Regions from separate parts of the Acidovorax sp. FG42 genome, predicted to be linked through region 2. Evidence: riboswitches for the same ligand, from Rfam matches in the RefSeq annotation. Region 2 holds a riboswitch; the other holds the start of a gene.
What was found. A riboswitch is a leader RNA that binds a small molecule or an ion and turns the genes downstream of it on or off. The one in region 2 is predicted to bind glycine.
Positions count from the first base shown of each region.

Region 1: linked by a shared signal. The riboswitch ahead of ACODSM_RS06470 (D-amino acid dehydrogenase) and the one ahead of gcvT (glycine cleavage system aminomethyltransferase GcvT) in region 2 are both predicted to bind glycine.

Region 1 is NZ_JBMDJM010000004.1:124,142-132,295, reverse strand. It holds gene ACODSM_RS06495 (ABC1 kinase family protein) at 1-1,198, shown strand, start outside; gene ACODSM_RS06490 (hypothetical protein) at 1,195-1,605, shown strand; gene ACODSM_RS06485 (YXWGXW repeat-containing protein) at 1,809-2,261, shown strand; gene ACODSM_RS06480 (YXWGXW repeat-containing protein) at 2,418-2,885, shown strand; gene ACODSM_RS06475 (2-keto-4-pentenoate hydratase) at 2,935-3,717, opposite strand; glycine riboswitch at 3,949-4,060, shown strand; gene ACODSM_RS06470 (D-amino acid dehydrogenase) at 4,156-5,472, shown strand; gene sorU (SorU family sulfite dehydrogenase c-type cytochrome subunit) at 5,536-5,874, opposite strand; gene sorT (SorT family sulfite dehydrogenase catalytic subunit) at 5,876-7,090, opposite strand; gene ACODSM_RS06455 (rhodanese-like domain-containing protein) at 7,313-8,154, shown strand, end outside.
Region 2 is NZ_JBMDJM010000023.1:53,909-62,062, reverse strand. It holds gene ACODSM_RS20445 (TRAP transporter substrate-binding protein) at 1-716, shown strand, start outside; gene ACODSM_RS20440 (TRAP transporter small permease) at 842-1,336, shown strand; gene ACODSM_RS20435 (TRAP transporter large permease) at 1,422-2,699, shown strand; glycine riboswitch at 2,705-2,810, shown strand; glycine riboswitch at 2,824-2,954, shown strand; gene gcvT (glycine cleavage system aminomethyltransferase GcvT) at 3,004-4,146, shown strand; gene gcvH (glycine cleavage system protein GcvH) at 4,227-4,601, shown strand; gene gcvP (aminomethyl-transferring glycine dehydrogenase) at 4,716-7,604, shown strand; gene ACODSM_RS20415 (FKBP-type peptidyl-prolyl cis-trans isomerase) at 7,813-8,154, shown strand, end outside.

The DNA of each region.
Region 1 (8,154 bases), on a different contig from region 2:
CGAGCACGAGGCCGCGCTGGGCCGCATTTTGTTTGGCGCGCTGGGACAGCTGCGGGGCTCGGCGCTCAAGGTGTCGCAGTTGCTCAGCATGCACCCGGGCCTGCTGCCCGACGGCGTGCGCAGCGAACTGGCACGCGCCCACCACCAGGCCCCGCCGCTCAACCGCGCGCTGGTGGGACGCGTGTTCCGCCAGGCCTTCGGACAAGAGCCCGAGGCGCTGTTCGAGCAGTTCGAGCCCACCGCGTTTGCCGCCGCCAGCCTGGGACAGGTGCACCGCGCGCAACTTGCTGGCCACGGCACGGTGGCCGTGAAGGTGCAATACCCCGGCATTGCCGCCACCATTGCCAGCGACATGCAGCTGATGCGCGCCGCGCTGCGCGCACTGGCCCACACCGACATGCCGCTGCCCACCGATGCCGTGCTGGACAGCGTGATGACCGAGATCGAGGCCACCCTGCTGCGCGAGGTGGACTACCTGCAGGAGGCCGAACAGCTGCAATGGTTTGCCCAGCATGCCGCGCAGCCGGGCGTGGTGATGGCGCAGCCCATCCTCTCGCACACGCGCGGCCAGGTGCTCACGCAGCAGTTTGTGCCCGGGCTGCCGTTGCAAGCCTGGCTGGCCACACAGCCACCGCAGGCACTGCGCGACCAGGCCGGGCAGCACCTGTGGGACTGGTTCATGCACTGCATCTTTGTGCTGGGGCAGGTACATGCCGACCCGCACCCGGGCAACTTTCTGTTCGCGCCCGATGGCACGGTGGGTGTGCTGGACTTTGGCTGCACGCGCGCCCTGCCCAGCGCATTCCGTGCGCAGGTGGTGCAGGCATGGTCTGCCCTGCTGCGCGCCCCTACCGACCCCACGCGCAACGCACAGGTGCTGCAGGCCTACCAGGCGCTGGGGCTCTTGCGCAAGGACTTGACCGTGCAGGCCTACACCACTGAACTCGCCCCCGCGCTGGCCGAGATGCAGGCCTGGCAGATCGAGCCCTTCACCCAGCCGGTGTTTGACTTTGGCACCAAAACACCGCCGCCCATCACCCCCAGCCAGCACCAGCGCGTGCTGGGCCAGCACCTCGCCCAGATCCCCGGCGAGATGCCCGCGTTCGAACGCATGTGGATGGGGCTGATGCACCTGCTGACGCGGCTGGGTGCCCGGGTGCACACCCGCGCCCACAAGGCGCTGGCCGTTCACCCATGACAAACACCGCGAACACCGCGTTGACCCTGGCGGCAGCCGGGCTGGCCCTGGTGGGTGTGGCGCACTCGGTGCTGGGAGAGCTTCTACTGTTTCGCAGGCTGCGTACGCAGGGCCGCCAGACGGCGGGGCGCGCGGAGGTTGGCACGGCGCAGCAGTTGCTGCACGCCCCGCACCTGCGCATTCTGTGGGGCACCTGGCATGTGGCCTCGGTACTGTGCTGGGCACTGAGCGCCCTGCTCTGGCGCCTGGGTACCGCACCTTGGGACGCGGCCCTGGGCGCCTGGGCCGCCGACGCCGTGGGCATTGCCACCCTGGCCAGTGGCATGCTCGTGTTCTTTGCCACGCATGGCAGACACCCGGCGTGGTGCGCGTTGCTGGTGATTGCGACGCTGGTGTGGTGGCGCTGAAGCAAGCCATCGCGGGCGGATGGATGGGAGACGCCGACGCCGGATGCCTGAGCAGGCGTGACAAAAATCACACGGCAACCGTTTGCCTCCGAAGTCGGCAACACAACTTCACAAAGCTTCGCAATGGGACTACACCGGCTTGACGCAGCGTGCGCACCATGAAGTCTCCGGTTCCGCAAGGAATCACATCTGAGGAGAACCTTATGGCCCGCAAAGCACTTGCCGCTGTGTCCATCGCCCTGCTGTCGCTGGGCGCCGCGAGCGCGGCGCAGGCGCAGACCAGCGCCACCGTTGTCATCCAGGCAGGTACGCCTGTCTACCAGCAACCCGCCCCAGTGCGCGTGCAGTACCAGGCGCCGCCCCCACCCCGCTACGAGGTGGCGCCGCACCCGCGCCGCGGCATGGTGTGGGTGCCCGGCCACTGGGAATGGCGTGGCCACCGCCATGTGTGGATGCAGGGCTACTGGGTGAAGGCCCGCCCCGGCTACCACTACCGCGAGCCCCGCTGGGTGGAACACGGCGGCCGCTGGAACATGCAGCCCGGCGGCTGGGACCGTGATGGCGATGGCATCCCCAACCGCCGCGACCGGGACCGTGACGGAGACGGCGTGCCCAACCGCTACGACCAGCGCCCGGACAACCCCTACCGCCGCTGATCCACCCCGGTGGGACCGCTGCGCGCGCCGACAGGCAATGGGCAGTCCGACTGACAGACGCGCCACCACCCACCGGCCACGATGAGGCCACAGACGCAACACCCGGCCCGACGCAGGCAGTGCCTGCGGTCGGCCAGACACGACAAGGAGTTCACCATGACCCACGCCACTTTCTTGCGCAACACCTTCACTGCAGCGGCCCTGTCCGTGACAGCGCTGACGGCGCTGACGGCGCTGACAGGGGCCATCACACCGGCCCAGGCCGCCACGCAAGCCACTGTGATCGTGCAGTCGGGCCCACAGCAGGGCATCGTCATCCCGGCACCCCCGCCACCCCGCCGCGAAGCCGTTCCGCACGCCCGCAAGGGACAGGTGTGGGTGCCTGGCTACTGGGACTGGCGGGGTCACCGCCACGTGTGGGTGGCAGGCCACTTTGAAAAGGTGCGGCCAGGCTACCGCTATCGCACCCCCCAGTGGGAGCAGCGCGACGGGCGCTGGGAGCTGCACCGGGGCGGCTGGGACCGCGATGGCGACGGCATTGCCAACCGCAATGACCGCGACCGTGACGGCGACGGCGTGCCCAACCGCCGCGACCACCAGCCGGACAACCCGCGCCGCAACTGATCGTTGATCGACGCTCCGCTGGCTAGCCAGGGCGCCAGGCCCTGTGCCTTTATGGCAGGTGCAACACCGCCTGCCCCAGCCCGGGAAAGTCGGCCACCACCTCAGCCCCCGGCGCCACCAGCACGGTGCCGGTGCATGACCCGGTGGTGACCCAGTGCCCCGCGCGCAGTCCACCCAGGCTGCGCGCGCCTTCGTTGGCCAGCCACACCAGCATGCGCAGCGGGTCGCCCGCCGGGTTGCCCCAGGTGGCATGTTGCACGGCCACGGCCCCGTTCACCGACAAAGTCACCGCTTGCGCCAGGGGCTGTGCGGTGGCCACTTCGTCGGTGCCAGTCCCCACAATCAGCGCTCCGTGGCATGCCTGGTCGGCCAGGCGGCTCCACTCGCCCTGCTGCGCCCAGGCAGCAAAGCGCGTGTCGCACACCTCGATGGCGGCCCGCACCGACGCCACGGCGGTCAGCACTTCGGCGGCGCTGTAGGGGGTGGCGCGGGCGGGCAGGTCGGCCCCCAGTTCGTAGACCCATTCCGCCTCCACCCCCATCACGGCAAAACCAGATGCAGCCAGCAACACGGGCTCGCCCGCTGCAGCCACCCACACCGAATCGCGGGTGAGTGCAGCGCGTGCCGGTTGCGCCTGGGGCGACGCAGCCCCGACCTTCCAGCCAGCGATGTGCCCGCGTGCACGCACCACCGCGTCTTGCACGGCATAGGCCTCGGTGGCATCGCGCGGGCGCAGCCCTGCGGGAAAGTCCAACGGGCGGGGCGTGCGCCCTTCCCGGGCCTGGGTGATGACGGCGGCGCTGGCGGCAGGGTCCAAAGCGGTGGGGGACATGGCAAAAACTCTCCGTGGTGCAAGGGGTCGGCGGGATTATCGGCACCTTCCCCCATCGGCCCCGCCCCGCTGCATCAGCAACGATTGCGCCCCATTAGCCACCGGAGTTGATCCGGCGCACAGGCTTGCCCCCTAGAATCGGCCTCGCAGGAGAGCACGGCAGGCACAGGCCACCGCTGCACCGAAGGCGCAAACTCCCATACACGCTCAGGTCCCGTACTGCACCATTCATCAAAGCCGTCTGGAGAGCCGCCTCGCGCAACGCGAAGCGCACCGAAGGAGCAAGCCGCAGCCCGGGTGGGTGGCGGTGAATCTCTCAGGTACCAAGGACAGGGGGAGCGGCAGCTAGGGCATTCATGCGCCAGCTGCACGCTATTGAATTCATAGCTGCCAGCGCATATTGTTCTAGCGCCAGAGCCCAGAAAGGCTTTGAAAATCATGCGCGTGATCGTTTTGGGCGCCGGCTTGCTCGGCGTGACTTCGGCTTATTTCCTCTCGCAACTCGGTCACGAGGTGACCGTCATCGACCGCCAGGGCACGCCCGGCGCCGAAACCAGCTTTGCCAACGGCGGCCAGATTTCGGTGAGCCATGCCGAGCCCTGGGCCAACCCCAGTGCGCCGCTCAAGGTGCTGCAATGGCTGGGCAAGGAAGATGCGCCCCTGCTCTTCCGCTTGCGCGCCGACATGCGCCAGTGGCTGTGGGGCCTGTCCTTCCTGCGCAACTGCACGCCCGCACGCACGCGCCACAACATCGAGCAGATCGTGCGCCTGGGCACCTACAGCCGCGACACGCTGCAGCAGCTGCGCGCGGCCACTGGCCTCCAGTACGACCAGCGCACGCAGGGCATCCTGCACTTCTATACCAACCAAAAGGAGTTTGACGGCGCGCTGGCCCCGGCCGAGCAGATGCGTGCGCTGGGCTGCGAGCGCCAGGTGATCAGTGCTGACGAGGCCGTGCGCATCGAGCCTGCCCTGGCCCACATCCGCCCGCAGCTGGCGGGCGCCACCTTCACGGCCGAAGATGAATCCGGCGACGCCAACCAGTTCACGCGCGAGCTGGCCAAGCTGTGCGAGGCGGCGGGCGTGCAGTTCCGCATGGGCCACCACATCACTGCGCTGCGCGAGGTGGGTGGCCGCATTGACCATGTGGAAGTGACCAATGCCGAAGGCCGCTTCGAGCGCGTGCGCGGCGATGCGTTTGTGCTGGCCATGGGCTCGTTCAGCCCGCTGCTGGCGCAGCCGCTGGGCATCCCGCTGCCCATCTACCCGGCCAAAGGCTACTCGGTGACCATGCCGGTCAAGGACGCGGCCAAGGCGCACCAGGTGAGCCTGACGGACGACGAGTTCAAGCTCGTGTTCTCGCGCTACACCAGCGAGCGGGGCGACCGCCTGCGCATTGCGGGCACGGCGGAATTGAATGGCTATGACCGCCACTTGAACCAGGTGCGCTGCGAGGCCATCGTGCGGCGAGTGGAGCAGCTCTTCCCCGACGCGGGCGACACCACCCAGGCGCAGTTCTGGAGCGGCCTGCGCCCCGCCACGCCCAGCAACGTGCCGCTGATCGGCAAGACCAAAGTGGGCAATTTGTTCCTCAACACCGGCCACGGCACGCTGGGCTGGACGCACGCCTGCGGCTCGGGCAAGGCGCTGGCCGACATCGTGAGTGGCCGCGTGCCCGAGGTGGAGTTTGCGTTCCAGGGGCTGCAAGGGCGCGCAGCCGGGGCGGCGCTGGTGCCGTCGCGCACAGCGGCCTGAGGCAGCGCGCGGTTGCAGGCGGTTGCAGCGAGGCCACGCTGCAACCGGTGCGAAAAGCTGCGCCTACTTGGCCGCGCCTGTGGCGTGCGCCACAAACTGCGCCACGGCCAACATGTCCTTTTCGCTCATGCGTTCGGCATAAGACGGCATCACGCCGATGCCTGCCTTGAGCGCGCGCAACACGCGGCCCGCGTCGGGTTTCAGCTCATCCAGCACCGGGCCGACCTGGCCCTCGGCACCGGCAGCCTGCAGCGTGTGGCACACGGCACAGGCGGGCTGGATCTTGGTGAACAGTTCCTTGCCGCGCGCCAGTTCGGCGGGATCGGCGGCCGCAGCCGACGTACAGGCGCCAGCGGCCCACAGCGCCGCTGCAAGGCGGCGCGCTCCGTTGCTCCCACCCATCTCAGGCCACGGTCACGGTGACAGCGTGGTCGCGCCAGCTGGCGTTGTTGTAGCCACCCAGGTTTTCCTCGCGCTGCTCGGCCTGCACATTGCCCGCCGTGTCGGTGGCGCGGCTGGCCAGCACATGGGTGCCCGCCTCCAGCCGCACGGGCAGTGCAAACTGCCGCCAGGCAAAAGGGCCCAGGTCCGGGCCGATGAGCTTGGCCGCCTGCCAGGTCTTGCCGCCGTCGGCCGACACCTCCACGCCCTTGATGCCGCGCGTGCCGCCAAAGGCCACGCCATGCACCTGCACCTGGCCGGGCTTGAGGGGGCCCTTGTCGGTCAAGGGGCCGTTGATCCAGGACTTCACGCCCATCTCCCACACCGAAGGCTGGTCAGGGCTGGCCTTGGAGCCGGGTGGTGACATGCGGTAGCCGTGCGACATGATGCGCGCCTGCGACTGCGCGCTGCCGAAGGCCACGCGCTTGACGTACTTGATGTTGTTCACGCCCTGATAGCCGGGCACCACCAGCCGCAGCGGGCCGCCATGCGCCAGTGACAGCGGCTCGCCATTCATCTCCCAGGCCAGCAGCGCATCGTCCATCGCCTTCACGGGCACCGAGCGCTCCACCAGCACCGACAGCGGGTCCACCCCCTCGGGCAGCTTCTCGCCGCCCGTACCGGTCAGGTAGGCCGCGCCGTCGGCCAGCCCGCCCAGGGCCGCCACCACGTTGCGCAGCGGCACGCCACTCCAGACCACGCAGCCCGCGGCGCCTACCGACCAGGGCGTGCCGCTGGGCTTGCTGGGGAAAAAGCCCCGGCCGTTGCCCGAGCACTGCAACACGGTGGCCACGGTTTCCACGCCCAGCGTCTTGAGCTCGGCCAGGGTCAGGCTGCGCGGGCTTTTGACCCCTTCGATGGACACCGTCCACGCGTCGCGGTTGTCCAGGATGGCCGCGTCAGGCGCGGGCAGGTTGTTGCGCACGTACAGCTGGTTGGACGGCGTGATGACGCTGGTGCCAAACGCGGAGCGCCGCGTTTCCAGGGTGCTGCTGCTGTGCACGATCAGCGCATCCGGCGACTTCCACCCTGCATAGGCAGGCAGCGGCTTGGCTGCGGGGGCGGCGGCCTGCTGGGCGCGCGCACTGCCCGTCCATCCGGCCAGGCCCAGCGCGCTCAAGGCGGCAGCACTTCCGACCAGCATGTGGCGGCGCGGCAGGGTCATCGAATCTTTCATGCGAACGTCTCCAAAGAGTGGGGTGAAAAAAACCTTTCGCCCCCGATTCCCCTCGCAAGCGCAGGGCATCGGGCCAGCCCGCATTCTGTGCGGCAGCCCCTTGCATCGCACGTGCGGCATCGTTAGCAGAAGTAACAAAAACAAAACATCGGAAACATTCGTACGCAGGTGCGGAGGCCGTGGGCATATTCGCGCTTTGTTGTAGGGGAGAGGAAAAGCGCTATGAACATCATCAGAAAACGATCCTGGCGACCACTCGGGCTGCTCCTGCTCTGGGGGCTGGGTTGCAGCACCGCGCTGGCCCAGTTGACGGCGATCGTGGTCGTGGAGCCCACGGCCCGCAAGGCCGCGCACTCCATCCTGCGCACCTCGGCCGAGTCGGGCTTGTCGAAGGCGGCGGGCCAGCCTGTGGCGCTGACCACCAGCGACGACCTGGCCGACGTAATGCGCGCCACCCGCAGCGCGGGCTATGACATCTTCATTGCGCCGGCGCAAGTGGCGGCATCTGCACTGCAACGCGGCTACGAACTGGTGGGCGCCACGCACAAATCGGACAAGTACCTGCTGGTCGGGCTACAGCCCATCGCCGCCGTGCCCGCCATGAAAGGCCGGCGGCTGTACCTGCCCCAGCAGGACTCGGTCTACACCTACATGGCGCGCGGCATGCTGAACGAAGCGGGGCTGTCGTTCCAGGATCTGCGGGCCGTGCAGTACGAAAAATTCCCCCAGGCGGGCCTCACTGCCCTGACCCTGGGCACGGCCGATGCCACCGTGGTGCGCGAGGACGACTGGGCCGAATGGTCGGCGGCGCACCCCGGCATCGCGCGGGTGCTGGCCACGTCGCAGCCTGTGCCGGGCGGGTTCTCCATCGTGGTCAAGAAAGACCTGCCAGCGGATGCACGCAGCAAGCTGGCCCAGTGGTTCAGCACATCGTCCTCGGCCAGCGGCCTGCCGCTGGTCTCCGTGCGCCCGGAGGCGGTGGAATACCGCCGCGTGGCCGAGCTGGGGCTGTTCACCCCCACCAGCCTGCCTGGGGTGAACCGCATCACCGCGCGCGAAGCGCA
Region 2 (8,154 bases):
TCAGCTCCACAGGCCCTGTGCCCAACTTTGTGCCCGAGACCAAGATCCTGGATGTCCCCTTCCTGTTCCGCGACAAAGCCCATGCACGTGCGGTGCTGGACGGTCCTATCGGCCAGGACCTGCTGTCAAAGTTCGACGCCAAGGGTTTCAAGGCACTGGCCTGGGCCGAGAACGGCTTCCGCCACATGACCAACAGCAAGCGCGACGTGAAGGAGCCCGGTGACCTGAAGGGCCTGAAGATGCGCACCATGGAAAACCCCGTGCACATTGCCGCGTACAAGGGCTTTGGCATCATCACCACGCCCATGGCCTTCCCTGAAGTGTTCACGGCGCTGCAACAGGGCACGGTGGACGGCCAGGAGAACCCGCTGTCCGTCATCATCTCGGCCAAATTCGACCAAGTGCAAAAGCACCTCACCCTCACCGGCCATGTGTATTCGCCCTGCATCTTCGTGATGAACAAGGCAGCTTTCGACAAGCTTTCGGCAGCCGACAAGCAGGCCTTCATTGACGCAGCCAAGGAAGGCACCAAGGCCAACCGTGCACGTGTGGACGAAGACGACGCCAAGGGCGTGGCTGACCTGCGCGCCAAGGGCATGACCGTGATCGACAATGTGGACAAGGCCAAGTTTGTGGCGGCTCTGGCCCCTGTGAACGCCGAGTTTGAAAAGCAGTTCGGCAAGGCTGCCATCGACAAGATCCGCGACGTCAAGTAATTTGGGTCTTTGCTATTACCTTTGTAGCTAATAACGCCCGTAGCCATTGCGCTATCGGGCGTTTTTATTCTTGAGCCATCGCTGGTTCTGATCACCTCCTACCTGCCCATGGTCGGCATCGCCCCATGAAAAACGCTTTTCTTACCTTTGAGCGATGGACCACCTTCATCGCCATGCTGGGCGCTTGCGCCATGTTGACCCTGGCCTCGGCCCTGGGCATGTTCCAGATCGTGACGCGCTTTGTGCTGGAGCAGCCCGCCGAATGGACCGAAGTGCTCATCCGCTTCAGCCTGATCTGGATGGTGTTCCTGGCCATCCCGGCCGCGTTTCGCCAGGGCGCGATGGTGAGCGTGGACGTGCTGTACCGCTGGAGCCCGCCACGCATCAAACGGGTGCTGGACTGGGTGGTCGCACTGGCGGCCCTGGCCCTCATCGGCATCATCATCTGGTACGGCTGGGACTACGCGCAGCGCGGTGGGGTGCAGAGCATGGCCGGGCTGGAGTCCGTGTCCATGTTCTGGGCCTACCTCGCCATGCCGGTGGGGGGGCTTTTTTGCATCGTCGGCATCATTGGCAACCTCATTGATCCCCTGCGTATGGAACTGGAGACTGCTCAATGAACGCCGCGCCGAGCCGCCTCAAGCCAGTGAACGGCCCCCTTGGGGGGCAGCAAGGACATGCAATGCCGAGCGTGGGGGTCCAACTATGAGTTTGGTCATGATTTCAACGATGGTGCTGTGCTTTGCACTCACCGTCTCGGTGGCTGTGTCCATCGGTTTGGCGTCCATCCTGGGCATCCAGGCCTCCAACGCGAACATGCTCATCTCCGTCAAGGAGATGTTCGGGGCCATCAACAAGTTTCCGCTCGCAGCCATCCCCTTCTTCATCCTCGCGGGCAACCTGATGGAGACCGGAGGCATCTCGCGCCGTTTGGTGGAGTTTGCCAAGAGCATAGTCGGCGGCGTGCAGGGTGGCCTGCCCATGACCTGTGTGCTGACCTGCATGATCTTTGCGGCCGTGTCCGGCTCGTCGGTCGCCACCACGTTTGCGATTGGCGCCATCCTGATTCCCGCACTCATCAAGCATGGCTACCCCACCAGCTACGCTGCCGCGCTGCAGGCTACCAGTGCCGAGTTGGGCGTGATCATCCCGCCCTCCATTCCGATGATCCTGTACGGCGTGAGCGCCGAGGTGTCGATTGGTGAGCTGTTCATCGCCGGCTTCGGCCCCGGGCTGCTGATCAGCGCCGCATTGATGCTGTTTGTCTGGCTGTACTGCAAGTACAAGGGCTGGGGCAAAAACGACGGCGATGGGCGCATGCCCTTTGGCAAGGCCGCGCTGCAGGCGGGCTGGGCGCTGCTGATGCCGGTGATCATCCTGGGCGGCATCTATGGCGGCGTGTTCACCCCCACAGAGGCATCAGCCGTCGCCGTGTTTTACGCGTTGGTGGTGGGCATCGTCATCTACCGCGAGATCAAGCTCAAGGACCTGTTCGCCATCCTGCGCAAATCGGCCATCTCGTCGGCGGTGATCATGTTCATCATTGCCAACGCCGGCTTGTTTGCATTCCTCATTACGCGCGCGGGCGTGCCCGATGCCATCGGCCGCTGGCTGGAGGCGGTTCTGCAGTCCCCAGCCCTCTTCCTGCTGGGCGTGAACGCGGCACTGTTTGTGATCGGCATGTTCATCGAGACCAGCGCGGCGATCATCGTGCTGGCCCCCATCCTCGCGCCTGTGGCCATGCACTTCGGTGTGGACCCCGTGCACTTCGGCCTCATCATGGTGGTGAACCTGGCGCTGGGCATGATCACGCCCCCGTTCGGAGTGAACCTGTTTGCTGCCTGTACGGTGGCCAGAATCTCCTTGGACCGGATCATCAAGCACCTGCTGCCGTTCGTCGGCGTGATTCTGGTGTGCCTTTTGATCATCACCTACGTGCCATCGATCTCGTTGGCACTTCGGGATCTGATCTACGCAAAGTAGTTAGAATCGCCCGGTCAGGAGAGAGTGCTCCGTCTTGTCCCCAGGACGCGCAGCACCGCCGAAGGCGCAGGCACCCGCCGAACGCTCAGGCAAAAGGACTGGCAACCGCCCGCAGCGATGCGGGCGTTCCCTTGCTGGAGAGAGATGGCCCCACAGTAAAAATCTGTGTGCAGGCCATCCACCGAAGGAGCAAACCGTATGGCCAGCCAGGGCGCTGCGGTGAATCTCTCAGGTAAAGCGGACAGCAGGGCAAATCCCGTGGCCACCATTTGGCTGCGGCCCCCATTTGCCCCGGAGTTCCGCCATGTCAGCCACTGCCCCCCTGCTCACCACGCCTCTGAACGCCCTGCACATCGAGCTGGGCGCCCGCATGGTGCCTTTTGCAGGCTATTCCATGCCCGTGCAGTACCCCTCAGGCCTGATGGCCGAGCATGTGCACACCCGCACTGCCGCCGGCCTGTTTGACGTGTCGCACATGGGCCAGCTCAAACTCATTGGCGCCGATGCTGCCGCAGCGTTTGAAACCCTGATGCCCGTGGATGTGATCGACCTGCCCGTGGGCAAGCAGCGCTACGGTCTGCTGCTGACCGACGAAGGCACGATCATTGACGATCTGATGTTCTTCAACCAGGGCGTGGTGGATGGCGAGCCCACCTTGTTCGTCATTGTCAACGGCGCCTGCAAGGTGGGCGACATTGCCCATATCCAGGCCCACATCGGCCAGCGCTGCAAGGTGGTGCCCATGCCCGACCACGCCCTGCTCGCTCTGCAGGGCCCACAGGCCGTCACCGCCCTCGCCCGCCTCGCGCCCGGAGTGGAAAAGCTGGTGTTCATGACCGGTGGAGCATTCAACATTGCTGGCTGCGACTGCTTTGTGACCCGCAGCGGCTACACCGGCGAAGACGGCTTTGAAATCTCGGTGCCCGCTGCGCAGGCCGAGACGCTCGCCCGCGCCCTGCTGGCCCAACCCGAAGTGAAACCCATCGGCCTGGGCGCGCGCAACTCGCTGCGCCTCGAAGCAGGGCTGTGCCTGTATGGCAACGACATCGACACCACCACCACGCCCCCCGAAGCCGCGCTGAACTGGGCCATCCAGAAGGTGCGCCGCACCGGTGGCGCGCGTGCAGGCGGCTTCCCCGGTGCCGACAAGGTGCTTGCACAGATCGACAACCCCGCCACCCTGGCGCGCAAGCGTGTGGGTCTGGTCGCGCTGGAACGTGTGCCGGTGCGCGAGCATACCGAACTGCAGAGCACGGACGGCCAGAAGATCGGCGAAGTCACCAGTGGCCTGCTGGGCCCCACGGTGAACGAACCTGTGGCCATGGGCTACGTCACGCCAGCTTTTGCCGCCATCGGCACCCGTGTCAACGCCATCGTGCGCGGCAAGGTGGTGCCCATGGAAGTGCGCGCCATGCCGTTTGTGCCGGCCAATTACTACCGCGGCTGATTTCATCAGCGAAGCGCAGAAGCTGCGCCCGCTTACATTGCAGATTCCTTTACTTTTTTCCTTTGCTTGAGGAGCTTCCCATGACGATCAAATTCTCCAAAGACCACGAATGGATCAATGCCGCTGACGCTAACGCTTCGGTGGTGGGCATCACCGTCCACGCGCAGGACGCTCTGGGCGACGTGGTGTTTGTAGACCTGCCCGAAGTGGGCAAGAGCTTTGCCCAGGGCGAAGTGGCAGGTGTGGTCGAGTCCGTGAAGGCCGCCGCCGATGTGTACATGCCCGTCTCTGGCGAAGTGGTCGAAGTGAACGAAGCCCTGCGTGCCGACCCATCCCTTGCCAACAGCGACCCGCTGGGCGCTGGCTGGTTCTTCAAGGTCAAGCTGGCCGACGCGAGCCAACTCGACGCCCTGCTGGACGAAGCTACCTACACCGAGTTCGCCAAGAACGCCTGATCCCTGCTGACTCAGAGGGCATGGCGCCGGGCCATGCCCGGCCCGCCGCCCTGTCGCGTGCGCGCTCTATTCCCGGCACCGCCCCCAACCCGCTGCGACCTACGAGACTGCCCCATGCTGATGCAATCCGCCACCCCCCTTGGCGCGCTTGAAAACGCCACCGAATTCCTGCCCCGCCACATCGGCATCGACGCGGCCGACGAAGCGCACATGCTGTCGGTGATCGGCGAGGCCTCGCGCCGTGCGCTCATCGAATCCATCGTGCCGCGCTCCATTGCACGCAGCCGGGGCATGGACCTGCCTGCGCCGCTCACCGAAGCGGCCGCATTGGCAGAACTCAAGGCCATCGCGGGCAAGAACCAGCTGCTCAAGAGCTTCATCGGCCAGGGCTACTACGGCACGCACACGCCCGGCGTCATCCTGCGCAACATTCTGGAGAACCCCGCCTGGTACACCGCCTACACGCCCTACCAGGCCGAAATCTCCCAAGGCCGCATGGAGGCCCTGGTCAACTTCCAGACCATGGTGTGCGACCTGACGGGCATGCCGATTGCCAACGCATCCATGCTGGACGAAGCCACCGCCGCCGCCGAGGCCATGACGCTGGCGAAGCGCTCGGTCAAGAGCAAGAGCAACGTGTTTGTGGTGGCGGGCGACGCCCACCCGCAGACCATTGAAGTCATCCAGACCCGCGCCAAGCCCCTGGGCCTGGAAGTGCGCCTGGCCAATTCGGCCGAAGAATGGAACACCCTGCTGGACGGCGACTACTTTGCCGTGCTGGCCCAATACCCCGCCACCAGCGGCCGCATTGACGACCTGCGTGCCGACGTGGAAAAGGCCCATGCCAAGCAAGCTGCCTTCATCGTGGCGGCCGACCTGCTGGCGCTCACCCTCATCACGCCACCCGGCGAACAAGGTGCCGACATTGTGGTGGGCACCACCCAGCGTTTTGGCATGCCCATGGGCGCCGGGGGCCCCCACGCTGCCTACATGGCCTGCCGCGACGAATTCAAGCGCAGCATGCCTGGCCGCCTGGTGGGCGTGAGCGTGGACGTGCATGGCAAGCCCGCCTACCGCCTGGCCCTGCAAACGCGCGAACAGCACATCCGCCGCGAAAAGGCCACCTCCAACATCTGCACGGCCCAGGTACTGCCCGCCGTGATCGCCAGCATGTACGCCGTGTACCACGGCCCCGAAGGCCTCAAGCGCATTGCACAGCGCGTGGCTGCCTATACCGCCGTCCTGGCCCAGGGCCTGAAGCAGCTGGGCGCCCCAGTGCGTGAGCAGGCGACCTTCGACACGCTGAGTCTGCACACCGGCGCCGCTACCAAATCCATAGCTGCTCGCGCAGTGCAGATGGGCGCCAATCTGCGAATTTACTTTGAAGAGTACCTGTGCATCTCGCTGGACGAGACCACCACACGCGCCGACATCGAGCTGCTCTGGAAGATCTTCGCCAAGGACGGCCAGGCGCTGCCCACCTTCGATGCGTTTGAAAAGGGCGTGGAGCCGCTGATCCCCACCGAGCTGCGCCGCGCAAGCAGCTACCTGACGCACCCGGTGTTCAACACCCACCACAGCGAGACGGGCATGCTGCGCTACATCCGCCAGCTGTCCGACAAGGACCTTGCACTGGACCGCAGCATGATCCCGCTGGGCTCGTGCACCATGAAGCTCAACGCCACCAGCGAGATGATCCCCATCACCTGGCCCGGGTTCGCCAACGTGCACCCGTTCGCCCCCGCGGACCAGCTGGTGGGCTACAAGGAGCTGGACGAGCAGCTGCGCGCCTGGCTGTGCCAGGCCACGGGCTACGCGGGCATCAGCCTGCAGCCCAACGCGGGCTCGCAGGGCGAATACGCTGGCCTGCTGGCCATCAAGGGCTACCACGAGTCGCGTGGCGAAGGCCACCGCAACATCTGCCTGATCCCCAGCAGCGCACACGGCACCAACCCCGCCAGCGCCCAGATGGTGGGCATGCAGGTGGTGGTGACGGCCTGCGATGCCAATGGCAACGTGGACCTGGTGGACCTGAAAGCCAAGTGCGAACAACACAGCGCCAACCTGGCCGCCGTGATGATCACCTACCCCAGCACGCACGGCGTGTTCGAGACCAGCGTGAAAGAGCTGTGCGCCCTGGTGCACAGCCACGGCGGCCGCGTGTACGTGGACGGCGCCAACATGAACGCACTGGTCGGTGTGGCCGCCCCCGGCGAGTTTGGCGGCGACGTGAGCCACCTGAACCTGCACAAGACCTTCTGCATCCCCCACGGCGGTGGCGGCCCCGGCGTCGGCCCCGTCTGCGTGGTGGAAGACCTTGTGCCCTTCCTGCCCGGCCATGCCACAGCGGGCGTGGCAGGCGGCGTGGGCGCCGTCAGCGCTGCCCCGCTGGGCAACGCTGCCGTGCTGCCCATAAGCTGGATGTACATCCGCATGATGGGCGCCGAAGGCCTGCAGGCGGCCACCGAAACCGCCATCCTGAGCGCCAACTACATCAGCGCACGCCTCAAGGACCACTACCCCACGCTGTACGCGAGCGAAAACGGCCATGTGGCCCACGAGTGCATTCTGGACCTGCGCCAGCTCAAGGACACCAGCGGTGTGATGGCCGAAGACGTGGCCAAGCGCCTCATTGACTACGGCTTCCACGCGCCCACGCTGAGCTTCCCGGTGCCCAACACGTTGATGGTGGAGCCCACCGAGAGCGAAACCCTGTTTGAGCTGGACCGCTTCATCGACGCGATGATCGCCATCCGCGACGAGATCCGCCAGATCGAAGCAGGCAAGCTGCCGCAGGACAACAACCCGCTCAAGAACGCCCCGCACACCGCAGAAAGCCTGCTGAGCGGCGAGTGGAACCGCCCCTACACCCGCGAAGCGGCTGCCTACCCCGTGGCTGCACTGCGCAGCAACAAATACTGGTCGCCCGTGGGCCGCGTGGACAACGTGTGGGGCGACCGCAACCTGAGCTGCAGTTGCATCCCGGTGAGCGACTACGCCTGACCCTGCCATAGCGACCCCGGCGGCGCGTCCGCTGCCGTGGCTCTTGGCCTTCCAAGCCCTGGCGCTCGCGTGCCCAGGGCTTTTTTCGTGGTGCCGCTCCCACAGGCCGTGGCACGAACGCGCATAAGATCGCGGGCTGCGTTGTGATTCACTCTTTCAGGAGCCCCCTTTGCGAAACCTCTTGTGCCTCTTGCTCGCCACCGTTGTGATGGCCCCCGCCGCCATGGCCCAGACCTCCAAGCCCGTCACAACGGCCAGCGGCTTGATTTATGAATCACTCAAAGACGGCACGGGCGAATCGCCCAAGGCCACCGACACGGTCAAGGTGCACTACAAGGGCACGTTCCTCGACGGCAAGGAGTTCGACAGCTCCTACAAGCGCGGCGAACCCACCTCGTTCCCGCTCAATCGCGTGATCCCTTGCTGGACCGAAGGCGTGCAGCGCATGAAGCCCGGTGGCAAGGCCAAGCTGACCTGCCCACCTGCCATCGCCTATGGTGCAGCCGGTGCGGGCGGCGTGATTCCCCCCAACGCCACGCTGAACTTCGAG